2 regions of the Nonomuraea purpurea genome follow, and region 1 is predicted to be linked to the other one. Evidence: riboswitches for the same ligand, from Rfam matches in the RefSeq annotation. Region 1 holds a riboswitch; the other holds the start of a gene.
The links. A riboswitch is a leader RNA that binds a small molecule or an ion and turns the genes downstream of it on or off. The one in region 1 is predicted to bind glycine.
Positions count from the first base shown of each region.

Region 2: linked by a shared signal. The riboswitch ahead of gcvT (glycine cleavage system aminomethyltransferase GcvT) and the one ahead of gcvP (aminomethyl-transferring glycine dehydrogenase) in region 1 are both predicted to bind glycine.

Region 1 is NZ_JBHSBI010000003.1:239,509-249,679, forward strand. It holds gene ACFOY2_RS07600 (tetratricopeptide repeat protein) at 1-721, opposite strand, end outside; gene gcvP (aminomethyl-transferring glycine dehydrogenase) at 817-3,642, opposite strand; glycine riboswitch at 3,698-3,810, opposite strand; glycine riboswitch at 3,811-3,910, opposite strand; gene ACFOY2_RS07610 (MerR family transcriptional regulator) at 4,027-4,647, opposite strand; gene ACFOY2_RS07615 (bifunctional nuclease family protein) at 4,795-5,265, opposite strand; gene ftsR (transcriptional regulator FtsR) at 5,396-6,049, opposite strand; gene ACFOY2_RS07625 (FHA domain-containing protein) at 6,117-6,629, opposite strand; gene ACFOY2_RS07630 (sugar phosphate nucleotidyltransferase) at 6,894-9,398, opposite strand; gene ACFOY2_RS07635 (CDP-alcohol phosphatidyltransferase family protein) at 9,403-9,984, opposite strand.
Region 2 is NZ_JBHSBI010000045.1:16,720-26,890, reverse strand. It holds gene ACFOY2_RS50255 (amino acid deaminase/aldolase) at 1-906, opposite strand, end outside; gene ACFOY2_RS50250 (DUF6286 domain-containing protein) at 1,044-1,643, shown strand; gene ACFOY2_RS50245 (hypothetical protein) at 1,643-2,137, shown strand; gene ACFOY2_RS50240 (hypothetical protein) at 2,175-2,324, opposite strand; gene ACFOY2_RS50235 (L-serine ammonia-lyase) at 2,377-3,753, opposite strand; gene gcvH (glycine cleavage system protein GcvH) at 3,910-4,299, opposite strand; gene gcvT (glycine cleavage system aminomethyltransferase GcvT) at 4,296-5,381, opposite strand; glycine riboswitch at 5,415-5,514, opposite strand; glycine riboswitch at 5,536-5,633, opposite strand; gene ACFOY2_RS50220 (hypothetical protein) at 5,727-6,551, shown strand; partial or broken gene ACFOY2_RS50215 (winged helix-turn-helix transcriptional regulator) at 6,584-6,763, opposite strand; gene ACFOY2_RS50210 (DUF4287 domain-containing protein) at 6,762-7,049, shown strand; gene ACFOY2_RS50205 (gamma-glutamyl-gamma-aminobutyrate hydrolase family protein) at 7,102-7,794, opposite strand; gene ACFOY2_RS50200 (3-oxoacyl-ACP reductase) at 7,808-8,572, opposite strand; gene ACFOY2_RS50195 (aldehyde dehydrogenase family protein) at 8,668-10,011, opposite strand; gene ACFOY2_RS50190 (glutamine synthetase family protein) at 10,014-10,171, opposite strand, start outside.

The sequences.
Region 1 (10,171 bases):
ACGTCCACACCCGCCGGGCGTCCTCGTCACGGCCGCGCAGCGGCAGCGTGCGGGCGAGCAGCTCGATCGCCAGGGCGCTCGTGCGCGAATCGGCCCCACCCTCCACCGTCTCGGCGAACTCCGCGCACGCCAGCTCCAGGTGCGCGATGCCGAGCTGCACGCGCAGGGCCGGCACCTCGTCCTGCGGGGCGTACTCCAGGGCGTCCAGGAGCACCTCGGCCGCCTCCGCCGGCTCTCCGTACTCCACCAGCAGCTCGGCGAGCCGCAGCGCCGCGTGGGCGGCGATCTGGTCGTCGCCCGCCTCCATGGCGGCGCGCAGCTCCTTGTCGGCCTCCCCCGGGTCCTGCGCCAGGCGGGCCAGCGCGAGGTGGGCCAGCGGCACGTACGCGGCCGTCCCGACCCCCAGCACGGCCTGCCAGGCGGCCCTGGCCTGCTCGGCGCGTCCTTCGCGCTCGAACCCCTGGGCCAGGTGGCAGGCCGCCTGTGCGGCGTATTCGGGGTGCCCGGTGGCCAGCGCGGCCCTGGCGGCGGCCCTGGCGCCCTCGGCGTCGCCGCGTTCCTCCAGGACGACGGCCAGCCCCACGGCGGCCTGGGCCCGGTCGGGGTCGTCGGGGTCGTTGGCGAGCTCGGTGAGGATGGCGGCGGCGCCGTCGAGATCGCCGTGTTCGGCGAGGCGGCGGGCGGTGTCGAGAGGCGGGGTCTCCAGCTCTGAGGACGTCAAGGGGAGCTCCTTGGGGCGGTGGTCGCACCGAAGCCTAACGACTTCGGGCGATCATGTCTGCTCACTTGACGCCGAAGGACTGGACCGGGCGTGGATCAGTCCTCGTAGGCCTCCAGCGGGGGGCACGAGCAGACCAGGTTGCGGTCGCCGTATGCCTGGTCGATGCGCCGCACCGGCACCCAGTACTTGCCCTCGCGCAGCGACGGCAGCGGGTAGGCGGCCTCGGTGCGGGTGTAGGGGTGGCTCCACTCGTCGGCGCTGACCGACTCGGCCGTGTGCGGCGCGTTGCGCAGCGGGTTGTCGGTGCGGTCGTAGGCGCCGGAGGCCACCTTGGCGATCTCGCCCCTGATGGCGATCATGGCGTCGACGAACCGGTCCAGCTCGCCGAGGTCCTCGCTCTCGGTCGGCTCGATCATGAGCGTCCCTGCCACGGGGAACGACATCGTGGGCGCGTGGAAGCCGTAGTCGATGAGCCGCTTGGCCACGTCGTCCACGGTGACGCCGGTCTCCTTGGTGATCTGGCGCAGGTCCACGATGCACTCGTGGGCCACCAGCCCGCCGCGCCCGGTGTACAGGACGGGGAAGTGCGGGGCCAGCCGCTTGGCCAGGTAGTTGGCCGACAGGATGGCCTGCTCGGTGGCGGCCGTCAGCCCCTCGGAGCCCATCATCCTGATGTAGGCCCACGAGATCGGCAGGATCCCGGCCGAGCCGTACGGGGCCGCCGAGACGGCTCCCACCGGCGTGCCGTCGTGCAGCGCGTGGCCCGGCAGGTAGGGCGCCAGGTGGCCGCGCACCGCCACCGGGCCGACGCCGGGGCCGCCGCCGCCGTGCGGGATGCAGAAGGTCTTGTGCAGGTTGAGGTGGGACACATCGGCCCCGAACTCGCCCGGCTTGGCCAGCCCGACCAGGGCGTTGAGGTTGGCCCCGTCGACGTACACCTGGCCGCCGGCCTCGTGCACCTTGGCGCACACCTCGGTGATCGTCTCCTCGTACACGCCGTGCGTGGACGGGTACGTCACCATGATCGCGGCCAGCCGGTCGCGGTGCTTGTCGATCTTGGCGTCGAGATCGGCCAGGTCGACGTTGCCTTCGGCGTCGCAGGCCACGACCACGACGCGCATGCCGGCCATGACGGCGCTGGCGGCGTTGGTGCCGTGGGCCGAGGACGGGATGAGGCACACCTCGCGTCCGTCGTCGCCGCGCGCCTGGTGGTAGGCGCGGATGGCCAGCAGCCCGGCGAACTCGCCCTGCGAGCCGGCGTTCGGCTGGACGGAGACGGCGTCGTAGCCGGTCACCTCGGCCAGCCAGCCCTCCAGCGTGCCGATCAGCTCCAGGTAGCCCTCGGCCTGGTCGGCGGGCGCGTAGGGGTGGATCGCGGCGAACTCGGGCCAGGTGATCGGCTCCATCTCCGTGGTCGCGTTCAGCTTCATCGTGCAGGAGCCGAGCGGGATCATGGAGCGGTCGAGGGCGATGTCCTTGTCCTGCAGTCTGCGCAGGTAGCGCAGCATCGCGGTCTCGGAGCGGTGGCTGTGGAAGACCGGGTGGGTCAGGTAGTCGCTCTCGCGCGCCAGGGCGGCCGGCAGCGCGTCGGCGTCGAGGTCCACCTCGGAGCGGTCGAGGCCGAAGGCCGCCCACACCTTGGCGACCTCGGCGGCACCGGTCTTCTCATCGCAGGAGATCGAGACGTGGTCGTCGTCGACCTGCCAGAGGTTGACGCCCCGCTCGGCGGCGGCGGCCAGCACGGCGGCGGCCCTGCCGGGCACGCGGACCAGGACGGTGTCGAAGAACTCCGCGTGCACGACCTCCAGGCCCGCCTCGCGCAGCCCTGCGGCCAGGGCCACGGCGTGGCGGTGGACCCGGGCGGCGATGCCGCGCAGGCCCTCGGGGCCGTGGTAGACGGCGTACATGCTCGCGATGACGGCCAGCAGGACCTGCGCGGTGCAGATGTTGCTGGTGGCCTTCTCGCGGCGGATGTGCTGCTCGCGGGTCTGCAGGGCCAGGCGGTAGGCGGGGTCGCCGTCGGCGTCCACCGACACGCCCACCAGGCGGCCGGGGAGCTGGCGCTGCAGGCCCTCGCGTACGGACATGTAGGCGGCGTGCGGCCCGCCGAAGCCGAACGGCACGCCGAAGCGCTGGGAGGACCCGATCGCGATGTCTGCGCCGAGCTCGCCGGGGGCGGCCACGAGCGTCAGGGCCAGCAGGTCGGCGGCGGCCACGACGAGCGCGCCCGCCTCGTGCGCGGCGGCGGCCACGGCGCGGAAGTCGCGCAGCCGCCCGGAGGCGCCGGGGTACTGGACGAGCACGCCGAAGCACTCGGGCAGGGCGCCGTCGAGGTCGTGCTCGACGAGCGTGATGCCGAGCGGCTCGGCCCTGGTGGCCAGCACGGCCTTGGTCTGCGGGAGCGCGTCGGCGTCCACCACGAAGACGTCGCTCTTGGACTTGCCCGCGCGCCGGGCCAGCGTCATCGCCTCGGCGGCGGCGGTGCCCTCGTCGAGCAGGGACGCGCCGGCGACGGGCAGCCCGGTCAGGTCGGAGACGACCGTCTGGAAGTTCAGCAGCGCCTCCAGGCGGCCCTGCGAGATCTCCGGCTGGTACGGGGTGTAGGCGGTGTACCAGCCCGGGTTCTCCAGCAGGCTGCGGCGGATGACCGCGGGTGTGACGGTGTCGTGGTAGCCGAGCCCGATCATGGAGGTGAGCACCCGGTTGCGCCCGGCGATGGCGCGCAGCTCGGCGATGGTCTCGGTCTCGCCGATCGCGGCGGGCAGTTTGAGCCGGTCCTTGGCCCTGATGGCCTCGGGAACGGCCACGGCCACCAGATCGGCGACCGACTCGAAGCCGACGGCCTCGAGCATGCGCTGCTGCTCGGACTCCGACGGGCCGATGTGCCGTGCGGAGAACGGCGGAGCGAACGGATCGATCATGGAGACTGCCTCCCGAGGCTTTGGAGACCGGCGCCAGGGCGCGGGCGAGTGCCGGATCTCCCCCTCTGTCAGCGCGGACACCGCCGCGACCTGAGAGCTTCACCCCGGGAAGGGGCTTGCACCGTCGGTGAGGCACGCCTGGCGGGCGCGCCTGCTTTCCAGAGTCGCCTCGCCCGAGCGGTACTGGGTGCCTGAGAGATTCCGGGGAGGGTTGCTCCTTCGGCGCCCCAGGGCCCGAGGGCCTTGGGGACTCTCCCGCACGGGGTCGTCAGCCTTGCTGTCCCAGATTACTACGGTACGTCCCGTCCATTGGTCCACGGGAGGTTGCGGAATCCGCACTCACGGTGGCCCGCGCGGTGCGATCCACCGTGAAGGGCGGGGAAGCTACCCTATGCGCCGCGCCCGGCGGCGCTGGGCCAGCTCGTCAGCGGGGTGATCGGCCGGGACGGTGTCCTCGACCGCCGCGCGTTCCCCCGGCAGCTCCGCGAGGGAGCCCTCGACCTCCCGCCAGACCCGGCCCAGCGCGATGCCGAACACGCCCTGGCCGCCCTGGAGCAGGTCGATCACCTCGTCGGCCGAGGTGCACTCGTAGACGCTGACGCCGTCGCTCATCAGCGTGATCTGGGCGAGGTCGGCGACCCCGCGGTCACGCAGATGCTGCACGGCCGTACGGATCTGCTGCAACGACACCCCGGTGTCGAGGAGCCGCTTGACGACCTTGAGTACCAGGATGTCGCGGAAGCTGTAGAGCCGCTGGGAGCCCGAGCCGTGCGCGGCTCTTATCGTGGGCTCCACCAGGGCTGTGCGCGCCCAGTAGTCGAGCTGCCTGTAGGTGATGCCGGCGGCCGCGCAGGCCGTCGGCCCACGGTATCCGATGTCGTCCGGCAACGCCGCCGGCTGCTCGTCGAAGAGCAGACCCTGCTCCCCGGCACGCTGCCGTGCGCTCTCGCGCCGCACCGGATCTTCCTGGCCGGCCGTCTTTCCCTCGCCGCTGCTGACCGCCACGCGGACCTCCGGCTTTCTCTCATCCCGTGGCCTGATCTGGGGGTTCGTAAAGGGCGGCCACGAGTTTCACTTGCACCGTAGGACCGTGACCATGCTCAGTCAACGATCCGGCTCGGCGCGTCGTGAAGCGTAAATGCACTGAAATACCTACCCCGCCCTGCCGAAGTCTTCGGGAGTGATCGTGTCAAGGAACTCCCTGAACTTCTCCACCTCGTCCTCTTGGTCGTCGGGGATGACCACGCCGGCCTCCTGGACGACCTCCTCGCTGGCGAAGATGCGCGCTCCGGTGCGCAGGGCGAGCGCGATCGAGTCCGACGGGCGCGCGCTCACCTCCACGCCGTTGGAGAACACCAGGTCTGCGAAGAAGATGCCGTCGCGCAGGGCGACGATGTTGACCGCCCGCAGGCCGACGCCCAGGGCGCTCAGCACGTCTCGGAAGAGGTCGTGGGTGAGCGGCCGCGGCGGCGGCTCCTCCGCCTGGGCCAGGGCGATGGCCGTCGCTTCCGTCATGCCAATCCATATAGGAAGGAACCGCTCCCCGTGTGCCTCCTTGAGCAAGACGATCGGCTGATTTGTGGGCATTTCTACTCGAACGCCCACGACCTCCATCTGCAACACGGGCTGCTCCGTATTCTGACCGGTGACCCGGTACAGCTATTGGCTCGTCGCTTCTGCTGTCTGCTTCTGCAATTCAACGTAACACCAGCCGGGCCTGGAATGTGCCCTCGGCTCCCAGGTCGGTACGCTCTCAACGCCCCAGGACCGAACGGACCCCCGTGCGCACAAGGGATGCGTGCAGGTCGAGCAGGAGCGTGGAAAGCTCCCTGGCGGCCTCGTCGGCCTCCCCGATGGCTCCGGGGGCGCGACGCTTCAGTATGGGGGCCACGCTCTGCTCCACCAGGCCGCACTCGCGCTCGGCGGCGGCCTTGACCGCCCGCAGATGCCTGGCGCGCAGGCCGAAGCGGGCCAGGGCCCCCACGGTGCGCGCCACCTTGAGCGCCTCCTCGTCGTAGCGCCTGGCCACCGCGGCCAGCAGCCCGTAGTCCTCGAGCTCGTCGAGGGTCTCCTCGTCGATCTCCGCGGCCTCGATCAGCTCGGCGCGGCTGAGCTTGATCTCCTGCTTGTCCTGCACCGGACGGGGACGGCCGAAGCTCTCGGCCATCTTGTCCTTGATCACCCGCAGCGGCAGGTAGTGGTCGCGCTGCTCGGTGAGGATGAAGCGCAGCTGCTCCACGTGCAGGTGGGTGAACTTGCGGTAGCCGGAGGGGCTGCGCTCGGGCTCGATCAGCCCCTCCCCCTCCAAGAAGCGGATCTTGGAGATCGTCACATCGGGGAACTCGCCCTGCAGCAGGGCGAGCACCTCCCCGATGCTCATGTGCGAGCGTGCCGCCTGAGAGTTCATGCGGCCTCCTTCGTCAACCGCATGAACGCGCACGTGGCCGTGCCGACGCCTCGCCCGCTCCGCTCGCTCATACGCCGGAGTGGGCTCGCATCAGGAAGACCAGGCGGAACTTGCCGATCTGCACCTCGTCGCCGGAGTGCAGGGGAACCTCTTCGATGCGCTCCCTGTTGACGTAGGTGCCGTTGAGGCTGCCCACGTCACGCACGGAGAACTGGCCGCCGCGCAGGCGGTAGAACTCGACGTGGCGGCGGGAGACCGTGATGTCGTCGAGGAAGATGTCGCTCTCGGGATGGCGCCCGGTGGTGGTGAGCTCCTTGTCGAGCCGGAAACGGCTGCCCTGGTTGGGGCCCCTGGTCACGGTCAGCAACGCCGTGCCCGGCGGCAACTGCTCGACCAGCGCCCGTTCGGCCAGGAGCGTGTCGCCTGCCTCAGCCTCATACGCCTCGATTCCCGCTATGGAGATGGTCGAGGTGGTGTCCCCGGCGACCTCGGGTCTGGTCAACGGTGACCCACAGCGGGAACAGAAACGGGCATCCTCGGGGTTGGCGTGCCCGCACTGCGTGCAGTAGACGCTCGGCATCGATCGGCTCGGCCTCCTACCGCGAAGACGCGGCGACGGTGCTCTGGGGCGCGCCTCGCTTCGCTTTTTCAAGTTTGCGAATGCCGCAACTTACGCTGATCAGCGGCAAAGGTCAAGGCGGGGCGCTGCACTTTGGTTCGGACGCAGACAAAGTTACCGTCGCTTCCGCCCCGGGGTCCATGCCGCCGCGCGTTTCTACATTACGATCTTGCGGCGCTGACCGCGCACATCATCGGCAAACCCCTTTCTCCTCACTCCGTGTGGTCACGTGGCCGCCTGCTCCACGATACGGGCCCAGCGTTCCAGTAACGCCTGGGCTCTGTCCATGTCTCCCGCCTCCGCCCACAGATTCGTGACGGGCTCGGCGGCGGCGGGCAGGACCAGCACCCAGCGCCCGTCGTCGTGCGCCACGCGCACGCCGTCGGTGGTGTCGATGCGGCGACCGCCGGGCTCGGCCTCGGCCGCCTCGATGACCGAGCGCATGACGGCGCCCTTGGCCGCCCACGGCGTGGGCACCGTGCGCTTGAGCATCTTCACCTCGGGGATCCTGGCGTCGATCTGGCTGAGCGACAGGCGGGTGCGGGCGACCAGGCCGAGCATGCGCATGAACGCCGCCAGCCCGTCGATCGCCGGGCTGAACTCCGGCACGACGAACCCGCCGCGCCCGTCCGCCGCGAAGATCATATCTGGCCCCGCGGCCGCCGAGGTCAGGGCGTCGAGGGCGGTCGAGGTCCACTGCACCTGGACGCCGTGGAAACGGCAGACCTGCTCGGCGACCCGGGTGGTGGTGACCGGCAGCGCCACCTGGCCGCCCCTGCGCTCGGCGGCGACCAGGTCGAGCACGACGAGCAGGGCGCGTTCGTCGTCGATGAGCTGGCCCTTCTCGTCCACCAGGGCGATGCGCTCGCCGAGCGGGTCGAACCTGACCCCGAAGGCCGCCCGCGCGGAGCTGACCAGCTCCGACAGGCGCTGCAGGTCGCGGCGGCGCTCGGCCAGCGTCTCGGTGGGCGAGACGTCGTCGAGGCGGGCGTTGACGGTGAGCACCTCGACGCCGACGCGGCCGAGCAGGCTGGGCAGCACCAGCGAGGAGGTGCCGCCCGCGCAGTCCACGACGACCTTCATGTCCCTGACGTCGTCCACGTCCACGTGGCGCAGCAGCTCGTGGGTGTAGTCCTCCACAGCCCTGGCCGGGTAGTTCAGCTCGGCGATCTCGCCGGGAAAGGCCCGGCGGAACTCCTGGCGGGAGAAGACCCGCTCCAGCTTGCGCTGGGCGGCCGGGGGCAGGTCGGCGCCCCGGTCGTCCATGATGACGATGTCGACGCTCTGCGGGTCGCCCGGCGTGGTGCGCAGCACGATGCCGCCCGCGGCCTGCTCGCGGGCGGTGTGGAAGCGGGTGACGGGCAGCGGGGCGGCCTTCAGGTCCAGGACGTTGATCGCGCCGGCGGTGAGCGCGCCGATGACGGCCCGCTTGAGCGACCTGGCGGCCAGGGAGCAGTCGCGGGAGGTGATGACGTACTCGCCCTTCTTCAAGGTGGTGGCGTAGGCGCTGGCCAGTCGGACGCACAACTCGGCGGTGATCTCGACGTTGACCAGGCCGCTGACGCCTCTGGGGCCGAACAGGTTGCGCTGGCCGCGCGACTCCCAGATGACGCTGGTGTTGACGACCGCGCCGGCCTCGATGGTCTTGAACGGGTAGACCTTGACGTCGCTGGAGACGTACGCCTCGGACTCGATGACGCATTCGTCGCCGATGACGGCGTCCTCCTCGATGCGGGCGCCGGCCATCACATCGGTGCTCTTGCCGATGACGCAGCCCCTCAGGTGGGCGCCGGGGCCGAGGTAGACGTTGTCGTGGACGACGGCGCGGTGCAGGAAGGCGCCCTCGCGCACGACGGCGTTGTTGCCCAGCACGGTGAACTCGCGCAGCTCCGCTCCCGCCTCGACCTTGGCGTAGTCGCCGATGAGCAGCGGGCCCTTGAGCACGGCGTCGGGGTCGACGGAGGCGGATCCCGCGACCCAGACGCCGGGCGAGAGCTCGAAGCCGCCGATGTCCAGGGCGACCTTGCCCGACAGGGCGTCGGCCTGGGCCTTGAGGTAGCTGCCGTGGGTGCCGACGTCCTCCCAGTAGCCGTCGGCGACGTAGCCGTAGATGGGGGCGCCGCTGTTGAGCAGGGCGGGGAAGACGTCGGATGACCAGTCGACGGGCTCACCGGCGGCCACGGCGTCGAGGACCTCGGGCTCCATGACGTAGATGCCGGTGTTGACGGTGTCGGAGAAGACCTGGCCCCAGGTGGGTTTCTCCAGGAAGCGCTGAACGCGGCCCTGTTCGTCGACGATGATGATCCCGAACTCGAGCGGATTCGGGACACGTTTGAGGCCAATGGTGACAAGTGCCCCATTTTCGCGATGGAACCGGATCATGTCCGTTAAATCGATATCGGTCAGGGCATCGCCGGAGATGACCAGAAATCGATCGTCGCGGAGGCGGTCGGCGGCGTTCTTGACGCTGCCGGCGGTGCCGAGCGGGACGTCCTCCGTGGCGTAGTAGAGGTTCATGCCCAACTCCTCGCCGTCGCCGAAGTAGTTGCGCACGAGCGCCGCCAGGAACTGCAGCGTCACCACCGTCTCGGTGATGCCGTGCCGTTTGAGCAGGCGCAGCACATGCTCCATGATCGGGCGATTGACCACGGGGAGCAGGGGTTTGGGCTGGTTGGCGGTCATCGGTCGTAGCCGAGTGCCCTCCCCGCCCGCCATGACGACCGCCTTCACCCGATCACTCCTTTTTGGCCGAGGTTACGAGTTGGCGCACCTGTACCGCATACAGCACCCCCGCCCACCAGTACAGGCCCGTTCCCCAGAGCGCGAATGCCCACCCGACAATTCGGGCTATATCGGCATACCACCCAGAGTGGGAGGCAAGGAAGAGGAGAGGGAAGGCGTACATGAGGTTGAACATGGCAGCCTTGCCCAGATAATGCACTTGAAGTGCCCTGTAGCCGTGTTTGCGAAGTACAGGAAAAAAACTCGCGACGAAGAGTTCTCTCCCGAGAATCACCACGACCAGCCACCACGGGATCACGTCGCGTAGCAGCAGCGCGAAAATGGTGGCGAAGACGTACAGCTTGTCCGCGGCGGGGTCGATGACCCGGCCCAGCTTGCTCGTCTGGTTGAAAGCGCGAGCGATCTTCCCGTCGAGCCAGTCCGTGAAACCCGCCACCGCCAGAACGCCGATGGCCCAGCCGTCCGCCTTGGGCCCGAGAACCAGCCAGAGGAACACGGGGACGCCCAGGAGGCGCAGGAAGCTCAGCAGGTTGGGAACCGTCCAGATCCGGTCCTCGGCGGAAGTTTCGCTCACGCAGCAGACCCTACTGCGTGGGGCCTGCAACGCAGCGACCCCCGGTCACCTGCCCGCCCCACACCACAAAAACCCGACACCACCGAACTCCCCCGCCCCTTCGCCAAACCCCGACCATCGCACCCGGCACCTGACGGGCCGGACATGAGGGCCAGACACGAGGGCCGGGCTCGGCAGGCAGCGCGGG
Region 2 (10,171 bases), on a different contig from region 1:
CGTCACCGTGCCCTGGGCCGGGCGGCGCACCACCGGCAGGGCGAAGAGCGCGGCCGGATGGCCGGACAAGCGGCGGTAGAAGTCGAACAGCCGGGGATGGAACAGCCCCGACCCGGCCGCCACCTCCGTGATCGCCTTCTCCCTGACCGTGGTCTCGATGGAGCCGGTGCCGCCGCCGTTGACGAACTCCAGGTCGGCGAGGTGGCGGACGGCGTTGACGATGCGTCCGCGCCTGACGAGGAGGTCCCTGGCCGAGCGGGCCTGCATGAGCCGGATGGCGCGGGTGTAGACGGCGTTCCCGGGCGGCGCGTCCCCGAGTCCGGCGATCTGGGCCTCGTACGCCATTAGCCCGGCCAGGCGGAAGCCGGGGCGCTTGGCGATGGCGGCGGCCAGGTCGGCGGCGGCGTCGGGCCCACGGATGGGGGAGCGGAGCGCCCCCGCCCGAAATTTCCCGCCGAAGGCGACATATCCCGCGTCGATGTCGATACATAACCGGATTTCGGCGCGTGGGCGTACTCCGGCCACGGCCGCGTCCACAAACTCCAGGTGGGCCGCGGAATCGATGGTCACGGTGATACGGTCGGCCGCCCGCGTGTCCCCGGCCAGCTCGGCGAGTGCCCGGCGGTCGGCCGTGGGGTAGGCCACGAGCAGGTCCGTGAAGCCGTGCGCGGCCAGCCACAGGGCCTCGGGCAGGGTGAAGGCCATGACGCCGTGGAAGCCGTCCATGGCCAGGACGCGTTCGAGGATCGCACGGCTGCGTACCGACTTGCTGGCCACCCTGATCGGCTTGCCCGCCGCGCGTCGTACGAGGTCGGCGGCGTTGGCCCGCATGGCCGCCACATCGAGGACGGCGAACGGCGCTTCAAGGGCCGCTGTCGCGCGATCGTAGCGCTGGCGGTCGTCCATACGGGCAGCGTAACGGCATATCGGGCAAATGAATATGAGCGCCTTTCATATTTATTTCGGCTGTCGTAATGTTCGGGCAAATAGGCGGCGAGGGCGCGGTTCAGGCACCACGCGCTCCATGTACCTCTGTCGTTGTGATGACCACGCTTCAGCAGATCCTGCCCGGCGCCGCCGTCACCACGCAGCACACCGGGCTGCGCAGGGCGAACAGAGTGCTCAGACCCGCGCGCACCCTCCCGGGCGCCCTCGTGTCGTTCACGCTGGCCGTGGGGCTCGGGGCAACGGCGGCGGAGGTGGTGTCGGCCCTGCTCGGCGCGCCGCTCGGCTGGGTCCCTGTCAACGAACTGGTCGAACTGGCGGGCAAGAACACCTGGAGGCAGACGCCCACCCTGGCCCTGGCACTGGTGGGCGCGGGCACGCTGATGTTGCTGCTGGGCGCGCTGCCCGGCCGTTCCACGACCGTGCCGGTGGAGACGTCCGACCCGCTGATCGTCATCGGCATCACCCGCTCGGGCCTGCGCCGCACCCTGCGCGCGGCCGCCCAGCAGGTCGCCGGGGTCGACAAGGCCCGGGTACGGCTGCGCCGGCGCACCATCGAGGTCACCGTCATGACCAGCGCGGAAAGCTCCGGCTCGATGCTCAGGCAGGTCGGCACCGCCGTAGGAGACCGCCTGGCCGGCGTGGGCACGCTCGGCACCGGCGAGGTCGTGGTCCGGCTGCGCAGAAGGGGGCTGTGATGAGGCAGTACACCGGCAACCGCGTCGGGCTGGCCGTCGTGGGCGGCACGCTCGCGTCCCTGGGAACCTACGCCTGGCTACGCGGCCACGACCGCTTCTTCGACCTGCCCCCCAACGCCAGGGTCCTGCCCGCGCAGACGACCCGCTCCCTGTCCGAGGAGCCGTGGCCGCTGTGGGGCCTGGCCCTGGGCCTGCTGCTCCTGTCGCTGGTGTCGCTGCGCTGGCTGCTGCTCTGCCTCGGCTGGGGCCGCCGCGGCGCCCACAACGGCACGGGCACCGCCATGCTCTTCGTCGGGCTCAAGGGCGTGGACGGGCTGAGCAGAACAGGCGTACGAGTGGGCGAGGACGCCCTGCGCATCACCCTGACCTGCCCTTCGGCAGCGGACGTGGGCGCCGTGGTGAACAAGCTCGACCAGGACATCGTCGGCCGGATCCGCCGCGAGATCCGCGACGACGAGGCGGGCGCCGTCGTCCGCCTCCACGTCCGCCGCTGACCTTCGGCGACCGCACGCCCCGTCGGCCCCTGGTCGTTTACCGAGCGGCCTCTTCATCCAGCAGTTCGTGCCGCTCATAACGCCCTTCGATCGCCTCTCGATAGGACTCGATCAAGCGGCGTGCGTTGGCCGGAGAACGAAGCAGGTAGTCCGTCTCCTGGAGAGCCTCGCCGACGGTGGTGGACACTGATCTCCCTCCTTCGATTGGCACAACTCTACGGTGCCACCCAAAGGGTTGGTCAGCACTCGATTACGTTGACGGCCAGGCCGCCCCGTGAGGTTTCCTTGTACTTGTCCAGCATGTCTCTGCCGGTGTCCCGCATCGTCTTGATGGCCTTGTCCAGGGCCACGTAGTGACGGCCGTCGCCGCGCAGGGCGATTCTGGCGGCGGTGATCGCCTTGTTGGAGGCGACGGCGTTGCGTTCGATGCACGGGATCTGGACGAGACCGCCGATCGGGTCGCAGGTCAGGCCCAGGTTATGCTCGATGCCGATCTCGGCCGCGTTCTCGACCTGCTCCGGCGTGCCCCCGAGGACCTCCGTGAGGGCCGCGGAGGCCATCGAGCAGGCCGAGCCGACCTCGCCCTGGCAGCCGACCTCGGCACCGGAGATGGAGGCGTTCTCCTTGAACAGGACGCCGATCGCGCCGGCCGTGAGGAGGAAGCGGACCACGCCCTCGTCGTCCGCACGGGGGACGAAGCGGGTGTAGTAGGTCAGGACGGCCGGGATGATGCCGGCGGCGCCGTTGGTCGGGGCGGTGACGATGCGGCCCCCGGCCGCGTTCTCCTCGTTGACCGCCAGCGCGAACAGCGCCACCCAGTCCATGACCTGCAGCGGATCCTTCTCGGCCGACTCCGCCTGCAGGCGGCGGTGGAGCTGGTTGGCGCGGCGCTTGACCTTGAGGCCGCCGGGCAGGACGCCCTCCTTGGAGATGCCGCGGTGCACGCACTCCGACATGACCCGCCACAGGCGCAGCAGGCCCGAGCGGATCTCGGCCTCGGTGCGGCCGAAGGCCTTCTCGTTCTCCAGCATGAGCGCCGAGATGGACAAACCCGTGTTCGAGCAGTGCTTCAGCAGCTCCTCGCCCGTGGTGAACGGGTAGGGGAGCACGGTGTCGTCCGGCTTGATGCGGTCGGCGCCGGTGGCCTTCTCGTCCACGACGAAACCGCCGCCGACCGAGAAGTACACCTTCTCCCTGAGCTTCTCGCCCGACGGGGAGAACGCGGTGAAGCGCATGCCGTTCGGGTGCTCGGGGAGGGAGATCTTGCGTTCGAAGACGAGGTCCTCGCCGGTGACGAACGGGATCTCGTGGGTTCCGTAGAGCTTGACCGTGCCCGAGGCGCGCATCTCGGCCAGGCGGTCTTCGACGGAGTCGACGTCGACCAGCTCCGGCTTCTCGCCCGACAGGCCGAGCAGGACGGCCTTGTCGCTGCCGTGGCCCTTGCCGGTCAGGCCGAGTGAGCCGTACAGGATGGCCTCGACGCGCGCGACCTGCCCGAGCAGGCCGTCGTCGTGCAGCCCGCGGGCGAACTTGTGCGCGGCCGCCATCGGGCCTCCCGTGTGGGAGCTCGACGGGCCGATGCCGATCTTGAACAGGTCGAAGACGCTGATCGCCATTGATGTGCGCCTTTCAGGAGAAGGAGGCGGGGCCCAGACCCAGAAGGCTGAGCCCCGGCCGGTCTCGAATTCGCCGGAGTTCCGGCTGTGTCCAATCCGCCGGAGTTCCGGTCCAATGAAATCCGCCGGAACCCTGGTCCAGTCCCGGCGGGGGTGTCAGGATTCGCCGGAGGTCAGGGCCGCGTACTCCTCGGCGGACAGCAGGTCATCCGCGTCGCTCTCCACGCGCACCCGGAACATCCAGCCCTCCCCGTACGGGTCGCTGTTGACCAGGCTCGGGTCGTCCACGACGGACTGGTTCACCTCGACGACCTCGCCGCCGACAGGTGTGTAGATCTCGTTCACGGACTTGGTCGACTCCACCTCTCCGATGGAGTCGCCTCCCTCGACGCTCGCTCCGACCTCGGGGAGCTGCACGAAGACGACGTCACCAAGGGCTTCGGCGGCGAAGGCCGTGATGCCGACGGTCACGGTGATGCCGTCGTCGAGCCCGGCCACCCACTCGTGCTCCTTGGTGTAGCTCAGGTCGTCAGGGATGTTGCTCACTTGTTCCTCCTGTAAAAGGGCAGCTCGACCAGGTCCATAGGTTCATGCCTGCCCCTGATGTCCACAGCCAGGCCTGTTTCGGCTCCGGTGTCCACGTAGGCCATCGCGATGGGTTTGCCCAGGGTCTGGGAGGGGGCACCGCTGGTGACCTCGCCGACGACGGCGCCGTCCTTGGTGACCGGGTAACCGTGGCGCGGCACCCGGCGGCCCCGGGCGACCAGCCCGACGAGGCGGCGTCGCGGCGCGTCGTCCTTGACCGCCTCGAGTGCCGACCTGCCGACGAAGTCGCCCGGCTTGTCGAATTTCACCACTCTGCCCAGTCCCGCGTCGAATGGGGTCAGCTCCGCGCTGAGCTCGTTGCCGTACAGCGGCATGCCGGCCTCCAGCCTGAGCGTGTCGCGGGCGGACAGGCCCGCGGGCTTGAGCCCGTACGGCTCCCCGGCCGCCGTGAGCGCGTGCCAGAGCGGCGCGGCGTCGTCGTTCGCCACGAACAGCTCGAACCCGTCCTCGCCGGTGTAGCCGGTGCGGGCGATGAGCGCCCGCCGCCCGTCCACGATCCCCGGCAGGCCCGCGTAGTACTTGAGCCCGGCCAGGTCGGCGTCGGTGAGCGAGGAGAGGATCTCCTGGGAGTGAGGTCCCTGGACGGCGATCAGCGCGTACTGATCTGATCGATCCTCAACCACCACGTCGAACGACTTAGCGCGATTTTTCAGCTCACCGCCGACTTTTTCGTAGTTCGATGCGTTTGCCACGACCATGAACTCGTCGTCCCCGAGCCGGTACACGATGAGGTCGTCGAGCACTCCGCCGCGCTCATCGACGATCATGGTGTACCTGGCCCGGCCGGGCACCAGCGCCGACAGGTGTCCGACCAGGGCGTAGTCGAGGGCCTGGCCCGCCTGCGGCCCGGTCAGGAAGATCTCGCCCATGTGCGAGAGGTCGAACAGCCCGGCCGCCTCGCGGACGGCCCTGTGCTCCGCGGACTCGCTGCCGTACCGGAGCGGCATGAGCCACCCCGCGAAGTCGGTCAGTGTGGCGCCGAGGCTCTCATGAACGTCTCGTAGCGGTGTCGGTCGGGACATTTGCGCACCTCAAGGCAGGATCGGATGCCAGCATCCTCCCCCTCTGTCATGGATGCCTGAGAGCTTCGCCCGAGTTTTACCGGACTTTCACCTTCGGCGAGGCCCCGCAGGCCTGCTTTCCAGAGGTCACCTCCCGGCAAGCCATCACTTGCCGGGCAGCCGCGCGGTCCTTTGCCTTGAGAGGTTCGCGGGGAGGGCTTGCTCCTTCAGGGGCCCTGACCGGCTGTCAGGGCACTCTCCCGCACGGTTTCGCCGGTGATGTCCGTCAGCCTAGTGCCGTCATGGGGTTGTTGTCGCGTTCTGGCGACCCGTGAACCGCTTTGGCGGCGCTCACGTTGAAAGGGCATGATCCCCCGTACGGCGGCTTTCTGCGCGATCGCCGCCCTCTCCCTGGTGTCCTGCGGCACCGCTCCGCAGACCGCCGCCGCACAGCGTTACGAGACCAGTCTCACGGTGCTCGAAGGCGGCGGGCACGGACCCCAGCTCTGCGCGGTGGTCGCGACTTCGCTCCCGCCTCAGTGCGAGGGCCCCGACGTGGTCGGCTGGGATTGGACCAAGGTGAAGCACGAGTGGCGCGGCGGCGTGAAATGGGGCGAGTACCGGGTCGTGGGCACCTGGGACGGCGCCCGGCTGACGCTCACCGAGCCGCCCGGCCCACCCGGGAAGCCGCCCGCCGCTCGGGAGGTGGACTTCACCAGCCCGTGCCCGGAGCCGCAAGGCGGCTGGCGGGCCGTCGATCCGGCCAGAGCGACGGAGAAGACGCTGGGCAAGGCAATGGAGCGGGCCATGACGGCGGCTGAGTTCGCGGGCGGCTGGATCGACAATTTCGGCCCGGAGCCCGACCCGTCCAAGAACATGGACGCGCGGCAGTACGTGCTCAATCTGAAGTTCACCGGCGACCTGTCGGGCAGGGAGGCGTGGATCCGCGAGGTGTGGGGCGGCGCGCTCTGCCTGAGCGGCGCCCAGCGCAGCGAGGCCGCTCTCAACGCCATCCAGCGGCAGGTCGAGAGCGAGGTGGGCGACGGGCTGATCTCGGCGTCGTCCAGCGTGACCCGCAACGTGCTCGAGGTGTCGGTATGGCTGGCCACTGACGAGTTGCGCCGCGCCGTCGACGCCAAGCACGGGGCGGGCGTCGTGGTGTTCGACAGCGTGCTCCGGCCAGTGAGGTGAGCCGGCGGGTCCGCGCGCCCCAGCGCCGGTTCGAGGTCGCGTCCGTAATCGGTGAGCTCGTAGACGACTACGCGCGCGGGATGGGGCAGCGCGCGACGAGTGGCCAGTCCTGCCTCTTCGAGCTGTTTGAGGCGAGCTGAGAGGTGACAAAGCACGCTTGCAAAGGGCAAACTTGCTGCTCGCGGGGTCCCCCGCGGAATGGAGAAACGCATGTCGTTCCAGGCATACCTCGACAACATCGAGGACAAGACCGGGCTGACACCGCGTGAGTTCATCGCCAAGGCGAAGGAGCGCGGCTTCGATGACCCGTCCGTGAAGGCCGGAGCGATCATCGACTGGCTGAAGCAGGACTACGACCTCGGACGTGGACACGCGATGGCGTTGGTGCACGTGATCAAGAAGGGGCCGAAGATCGACGCCAAACACGTCGGCAGCTCGGGTTCCCATCGCGACGAGTCAGACACGCTGTGGCTGGACGGCAAGAGCAACCGGCCCTGATGAACTGACCGGCTACCCGAGGCCCCGCGCACGTTGGCCTGAGTTCGGCGGGTCAGCAGGCCGCCACGAGGGCCTCGAAGAGGGCGCAGTCGTCGGCCGCCTCCGGGTGCCACTGCACGGCCATGACGAAGGGTTTGGCGTTCAGTTCGACGGCCTCGATCGTGCCGTCGTCGGCGGTGGCGGTGACCGTGAGCCCCGGCGCGAGCCGGTCCACGGCCTGGTGGTGGTAGTGGGGGACCTGCCGGGGGCTCTCGCCCAGCGCCTTGGCCAGGTGGGTGCCCGCGACCGGTGAGATCGGCAGGTGACCGAAGCGGCCGGGCTCGGGAGCGTGCCGCGTGTGGCCGACCACGTCCGGCAGATGCTGGTGGAGGCTCCCGCCGAGTGCCACGTTGAGCACCTGGAGGCCGCGGCAGACGCCCAGGTAGGGCAGCCCGGCGTCGAGGGCGGCGCTGATCAGGCCGAACTCCGCGTCGTCGCGGAACGTCCTGACGTAGCCGGTGTGCTCGTGCGGCCGCGCGCCGTACCGCGCCGGGTCGATGTCGCCGCCGCCGGCCAGGATGAGCCCGTCCAACCTGCCCACGACCTGCGCGGGCTCGCCGGCCGGCGGAAGCAGCACGGGCTGCCCGCCGGCGCGGACGACCTGATCCACGTACATCTGCGGCAGAAGCGCGACCGTCAGATCGCGCCACACCGTGAACGCGGCAGGCTCGACGTAGGTGGTGATGCCGATGATGGGACGTCGCACGTTCGAGACCCCGCTACAGCGGCGTGACGTAGGCGCCGGAGATGCCGCCGTCCACCAGGAACTCGCTGCCCGTGATGAACGAGGCGTCGTCGCTGGCCAGGAACGCCACCGCCGCCGCGATCTCCGACGCCTCCGCGAAGCGGCCCACCGGGATGTGCACCAGCCGCCGCTGCGCCCGCTCCGGGTCCTTGGCGAACAACTCCTGCAGCAGCGGCGTGTTCACCGGCCCCGGGCACAGGGCGTTGACCCGGATGCCCTCCCTGGCGAACTGCACGCCCAACTCTCGCGACATCGCCAGCACCCCGCCCTTGGAGGCGGTGTAGGAGATCTGCGACGTCGCCGAGCCCATGACGGCCACGAACGAGGCGGTGTTGATGATCGAGCCCTTGCCGCGCCGCCGCATGTACGGGATGACGTGCTTGCAGCACAGGTAGACGCTGGTCAGGTTGACCTCCTGGACGCGGCGCCAGGCGTCGATGCCGGTCTCCAGGATCGAGTCGTCGTCGGGAGGTGAGATGCCGGCGTTGTTGAAGGCGATGTCCACGCCGCCGTAGGTGTCGCAGGCCGTGCGGTACATCCGCTCGACGTCGGCCTCGCTGGTCACGTCGGCCTTGACGTACAGGCCGCCGACCTCGCTTGCGGCCTTGGTGCCCGCTTCCTCGTCGATGTCCACGCAGACCACCTTGGCGCCCTCGTCGGCGAACCGACGCGCCGTGGCCAGCCCGATGCCACTGCCCGCACCGGTGATGACGGCCACCCGATCTTGCAACCGCTCCACTGCCCTACTCCCTGCTCATTTGGTCGTTCACCCTTCTCATTCGCTGCGTGAAGGGCTTCGTTCCTCAGCCCTTCACTCCGCTCACTGCGTTGGATTCACTCCCAGTTAATAAAGACGTTCTTGGTCTCGGTGAAGGCCGCCAGGGCGTCCGGGCCGAGTTCTCTGCCGAGGCCGGACTGTTTGAATCCGCCGAACGGGGTCCAGTAGCGGACCGAGGCGTGTGAGTTCACCGACAGGTTGCCGGCCTCGACGGCCCTGGCCACGCGGAGTGCCCGTCCGACGTCGCGGGTCCAGATGGAGCCGCTCAGCCCGTACGGGGTGTCGTTGGCGATCCTGACCGCGTCCGCCTCGTCCTTGAACGGCACCACCGACACGACGGGCCCGAAGATCTCCTCGGTGAAGGCCCGGTCGGTGACCTCGGGGGTGAGCACGGTCGGCGGGAACCAGTAGCCCCTGCCTTGTGGGCACGATCCCTGCAGGTAGGGGGTGCCCTCGACGAAGCCGCGCACGCGGTCGAGGTGTTCCGCGCTGATCAGCGGGCCCATCTCGGTGCTCTCGTCGGCGGGGTCGCCGACCTTGACGTTCCGTACGGCCTCGGCGAGCCGGTCCATGAACGCGTCGTACACCTCGGCCTGGACGAGGATCCTGGAGCGGGCGCAGCAGTCCTGGCCGGAGTTATCGAAGACGGCATAAGGGGCAGTTTTTGCCGCTTTTTCGAGATCTGAGTCCGCAAAGACGATATTTGCGGACTTGCCGCCCAGCTCAAGCGTCAACCGCTTGACGTGCGCGGCCGCCTTGGCCGCGATCTCCTTGCCCACCTCGGTCGAGCCCGTGAACACGATCTTGGCCACGCCGGGATGCTCGACCAGCCGCGCCCCCGCGACCTCTCCTGCCCCAGGCAGCACCTGGAGCACCCCCTCGGGGAGGCCCGCCGCCAAGGCCAGCTCGGCCAGCCTCAGCGCGGTCAGCGGCGTCCATTCGGCGGGTTTGACGATCACCGCGTTGCCGGCCGCCAGCGCGGGCGCCATGCCCCAGGACATGGTCGGCATGGGGAAGTTCCACGGCACGATGACGCCCACGACGCCCAGGGGTTCCTGGAAGGTGACGTCCACGCCGCCGGCCACCGGGATCTGCCTGCCGTGGTTGCGCTCGGGGGCGCCCGCGTAGAAGTGCAGCACGTCGCGGACGTTGCCGGCCTCCCAGCGGGCGTTCCCGATCGGGTGCCCGGCGTTGGTCAGCTCCAGCCGCGCCAGCTCCTCGACGTGCGCGTCCACCAGGTCGGCGAAGCGCCGCAGCAGCCGCGCCCGGTCGCCGGGTGACACCTCGCGCCAGCTCGCGTACGCCTTCCTGGCACGCTCCACGGCCCGGTCGACCTCGGCCGCGTCGGCGAGCTCGACGTCCGCGACGACGTCCTCCGTCACCGGATTAATGATCTTCATGCTCACATCCGCTCGAACCCACGGAACATCTCCCAATCCGTCACCGCCGCGTCGAACGCGGCCAGCTCCACCCTCGCGTTGTTGGCGTAGTGCCCGACCACGTCCTCGCCGAACGCCTCACGCGCCAGCTTCGACCCCTCGAACAGGGCCAGCGCGTCGC